DNA from 2 places in the Paenibacillus sp. 2TAB26 genome. Region 1 is predicted to be linked to the other one. Evidence: a T-box and tRNA genes for the amino acid it is inferred to sense, from the RefSeq annotation. Region 1 holds a T-box; the other holds one or more tRNA genes.
What was found. The T-box of region 1 lies ahead of AB4Z50_RS03480 (valine--tRNA ligase). A T-box ahead of a tRNA ligase gene usually reads a tRNA of that ligase, here a tRNA-Val.
Positions count from the first base shown of each region.

Region 2: it has a tRNA-Val gene. The T-box ahead of AB4Z50_RS03480 (valine--tRNA ligase) is inferred to sense a tRNA for this amino acid. The anticodon was not compared.

Region 1 is NZ_JBFRGC010000003.1:94,199-96,602, forward strand. It holds gene AB4Z50_RS03475 (LysM peptidoglycan-binding domain-containing protein) at 1-1,045, shown strand, start outside; T-box leader at 1,165-1,405, shown strand; gene AB4Z50_RS03480 (valine--tRNA ligase) at 1,462-2,404, shown strand, end outside.
Region 2 is NZ_JBFRGC010000022.1:237,783-240,186, forward strand. It holds gene AB4Z50_RS24500 (uracil-DNA glycosylase) at 1-254, shown strand, start outside; gene AB4Z50_RS24505 (S-layer homology domain-containing protein) at 314-1,276, opposite strand; tRNA gene AB4Z50_RS24510 (tRNA-Val) at 1,477-1,552, shown strand; gene AB4Z50_RS24515 (NAD(P)H-dependent oxidoreductase) at 1,852-2,394, shown strand.

The DNA of each region.
Region 1 (2,404 bases):
CCGCATATCACGGCTGGATGATATTTCGATTGAAATTGACAATTTTGACGTCGATCTTTTGTCTGCTCGCACATTAAACATTACGGGTGTTCTTTCTTTGCGCGGTATTTCTGCTCAGCCTATTCAGGAGCCGGAGGACATTTGGCGAGAAGAACCTTTTACTGTCATTCATCAACGGGAAGTTTATGATGAACGAGCCGTGGAAGCTTTTAATGGGCAAAATGCCGCTATTGAACAATCGTACATAGCGGAAGAACTTGAGCTTGCTGCGCAAGAGGAGATTTCAAACGAGCAAATAGCCGATGCATCGGATGAGCCTGAGGAAGCAACCGTAACAATCTCTTCCTCATCTTCAGGTGGAGGCTGGTCATCTTCGCAGTTATTCGCATCTCCTGCTCCGCAGGAAGAGGATGTGGAGAGCCAAGAAGATGAGAGAGAAATTTCACTATCTTCTCAGCAAACAAGCAACGAGGGCTGGTTAGCAACATCCTCGCCGTTTGCAAATGATTCCGCAGTGATTCCACCAGTTGAAGCAGCAAGCGAGCAAGTACTGGCGGAGGAACGTGAAGAGCCGGTACAAATCGATGCTCCAATAGCTCAAATAGCTCCAGTAGCAGAGGCTTTCCCGCAGCAGCAGATTCCTGTTCCAGAGCAGGAAAAGCAGGAGCCGCGTATCGCAATTACAAACAAGCAGCCGCAAGAGGGTTCTGGTTTGGCAGGAGATGTCGGCATTCTCACGCTGCTTCAGACGAGTCGGCGTGAACAAGCAGCACGTCAGGCGGCAGAACAGGTAGTCGCTCAGCAGCGGGCAGATGAGGAAGCTAGAGTACAGGCTTCTGGCGATGAGATTGAGTGGAAAAACTTATTTCTGGGCAAACGCTCGGAAGATAAGGAATTTAAGAAAATTCGGATGTGTATTGTGCAGCGGGACGAGACGCTTGATGTCATCGCTACACGCTATAGCATGAATCCGAGGGAAATTGTAATGTATAACCGATTGGACGACTCAAGTGTGTCGGAAGGACAGCTGTTATACATTCCATAGAGGCTTCTGTAACGAAAATGCCCTTATTGCTCATTAATTTGAGCGATAGGGGCATTTCTTGCTTCTGCCGAGGTTGACTCAGGTCAGCAACAAAGGTATGATAAAAGTATATATGTGTTATAACGACATTGATGGGGAATAGTAGGCAGCAAAGCCTTCAGAGAGTGGAACCGTTACGCTGAGAGGTTCTGCAGGAAGTGACTGCTACGAGTCGCCCCGGAGTTGCCTGAGCCAAGTAGGAGCAACCTGTGCTCTACCGAAGTCAGGCCGGCCGCAGCCGTTATCTGTTTGAGTGCCATGCGGATACATTTCGCGTGGAACAAAGGTGGTACCACGGAAGCTTAACCTTTCGTCCTTTATGATAAGGGCGGCAGGTTTTTTTTGTTTTTGTAGATCGATTTATGGAGGATGGACGAATGTCAGAAAATCAAACGACAACTGCAATGCCGACAACTTATGATCCTAAGGCAGCTGAGCAGAAATGGTACGATTACTGGATGCAGGGAAAATTTTTCGAGGCAGGCAAACGACCGGATGCACAGACGTATACGATTGTTATTCCGCCTCCTAACGTTACCGGAATGCTGCATATCGGGCATGCGTTAGATTTTACCCTACAAGATATTTTAATTAGAACGAAGCGTATGCAAGGTTTCGACACACTATGGGTGCCAGGAACTGACCATGCGGGCATCGCGACGCAAACAAGAGTTGAGCAGAAGCTGCGTGAGCAAGGAATTTCGCGCTACGACCTAGGTCGTGAAGCATTCCTAGAGAAAGTATGGGAGTGGAAGGATGAGTACGCAAGTACGATTCGCGATCAATGGTCGAAGATGGGACTTTCCCTCGATTATTCGAGAGAGCGGTTCACTTTGGATGAAGGCCTCTCCAAGGCTGTACGCGAGGTTTTTGTTAAGCTGTATGATAAGGGCTTGATCTATCGCGGCAAAAAAATCATTAACTGGGACCCTGCTGCTCGCACAGCTCTTTCAGATATTGAGGTAGAGCACAAGGAAATCAATGGTCATTTGTATCACTTGAAATACCCGCTTAAGGACGGTTCAGGCTTTATAACGGTTGCAACGACACGTCCAGAGACGATGCTCGGCGATACAGCTGTAGCGGTTCATCCAGAGGATGATCGTTACAAGCACTTGATTGGGCAAATGATCGTGCTTCCAGTCGTTGGGCGCGAAATTCCGATTATTGCAGATGAGTACGTCGATAAGGAATTTGGTTCAGGTGCCGTAAAAATTACGCCTGCACATGATCCAAATGACTTTGAAGTTGGCGAGCGCCACAGTCTGCCGCAGATCATTGTGATGGATGAGACAGGTACTATGAACGCTGAAGCTGGTC
Region 2 (2,404 bases), on a different contig from region 1:
TTATTGCCGCTCTAAACGATAGGGGGAAGCCCGTGGTATTTATACTTTGGGGCAAGAATGCAGAAGCGAAAGCGAAGCATATTAATGGGGACAAGCATCATTTAATTATTTCACCGCATCCAAGCCCATTTGCAGCGCGCAAAGGTTTTTTTGGAAGCAAACCATTTTCCAGGACAAATCGTTTCTTAGAATCGATTGGAAGCGAGCCGATTGACTGGTCGATTCCGATGCTGAATGAGCTTGAAAGCAAATAAAAAAAAGACTTCTCAACTGTCTGATGGTTAATAAGACAGGTAGAGAAGTCTTTTTTGTTTTAATTGATGATGATCGTTTTGCCTGTTGACGATTCACTTGATTCCGTAGATTGCGAGGATTGGGTGAGTACTGGCTTTAGCTTTGCATCAATATAAGTGGAGGCGGATACGTCTGTAATAACTTGAGGATACATTTTATCAGGATCAGGCATGACCAATTCTACATTGATGAAAGCTTGATCTCCTTCGAAAGCAATAGAGGTAATACGGAAACCATAACCGGGATGTCCTACTTGAGTGCTTACGGTTACTTTATTGATTTGCGGGTTTACCGCCTCAATCGAAAGCTTCAGGTCGAGGCTCGGTTGCTCAGGCTTAGTTGGAATCGGAGCCGTCTCCTTTACAAATGTAATGGCGTCATATAGCCAGCCTGCTGCTTCACCGCGCAAAATAGCTTTTTTAGGATAAAACTTGTTCGCACTATCCAATGTGACGATTTTGCTTATGAGAAGCTTTTGAATGCTGTCCATGTAGGTTTTGTTCACATCAGCCGCATCTTCCAACTGCATGAAAATTTCAATAAAGGCGTAATCGCCTTTCGTCATCATCGCTTTAAACAAATGATGAGCAAATTGCTCGCGGGTCATGATGTCGTTAGCTTTGACCGTTTTTGGAATTTCTAGACCATTAATACTCGCGATGATAAAAGCTTGCGAATACCAAGCGTTATCTTTTATGTTTGTAAAATAGTCGCTTGCTTTAGGTTCTTTAATGAAGCGGATATGGTTGATATTAATATCTAGCCCTTTAACGATCAAAGAAACGCCTTCGGCATAAGTGAGCTTGCCTTTAGGATTAAACTTGTCATGTTTATCTCCGCTTATTATGCCCATCTTCTTAAGCTCGTTAATTTTATGCTCGTTTACGTCATTTTTAACGTCCTTGAAAGCCCATACAGATTGTCCAAGAGTGAAGAGCATCATTGCAACCAGTGTCATTGTCAGTATCAATCGTCTTTTCATACGGTCACCTCTTCTTTTTTTTGCTGCAGCACTTACTTGACGTCGTTAAAAGACAAATTGTTGCAATTATTATACAATCATTATGACCGATTCCACTTTTGTGGAGACATCGTGATGAGAGTGGAGAGTCAGAAAAATCTGTAAAGAAATATGTTGACTTGGCGTCTTACACCTGATATATTATTAATTGTCGCTAACATGATCTGGTAGCTCAGCTGGGAGAGCACTATCTTGACAGGGTAGGGGTCACAGGTTCGAACCCTGTTCAGATCACCATAACTTAAACTTCGGAAGCCTTGATAATCAAGGCTTTTTTTGTTTTTATACTCAAAACTGCGATACCTTAACCCTCAGATTCTCCTCAACATTCTCTCCTTGACCACATTAAGCATTCCATTTCCCATTCAAATCATTAAAGATTTTTTAAAAGATTCGATTAACATTTTGGGACTAACTGTTCGGTGCAGTACTTACCTTATGGTAAGTAGGTGAACTAAAAGTGCATACTTCCGCAATGCGGCGATGCGATCTATACTCTAGTTCAGAAACAAATACCGCTCAAGGAGGGCAATACATTGAAAACACTTATTATCATTACACATCCAAACATGGAAGCATCCATCGTCAATAAAAGCTGGGCGGATGAGCTTCGTAAATATCCCGACAAATATACGGTTCACGATTTGCACGGAGCCTATCCCGACGGAAAAATCGACGTGGAAAAGGAACAACAGTTGATTGAAGCGCATAGCAATTTAGTTTTGCAGTTCCCTGTTTACTGGTTCAGTTCTCCACCGCTGCTTAAACAATGGCTTGACGAGGTGCTAACTTACGGGTGGGCATACGGGTCAAAGGGCGATAAATTAAGAAATCGAAAAACCGCCCTAGCTGTAACCGCTGGTGGACGGGAAAAAGACTTTACCGAAGAAGGGAAACTACGTTACGGACTTGACCAACTCCTATCTCCCTTTGACACGACATTTTTATATTGCGGCGCCGATTATCGTTCCTTCTATGCCTTCTATGGCGCAGAATACGAGACGGAAGGAAATCCAGATTACTTAAGGAAATTAGATATTAGCGCGCAGGGTTATGTTGATTTTATTGATAGTCTTTAATTAGTGAAGA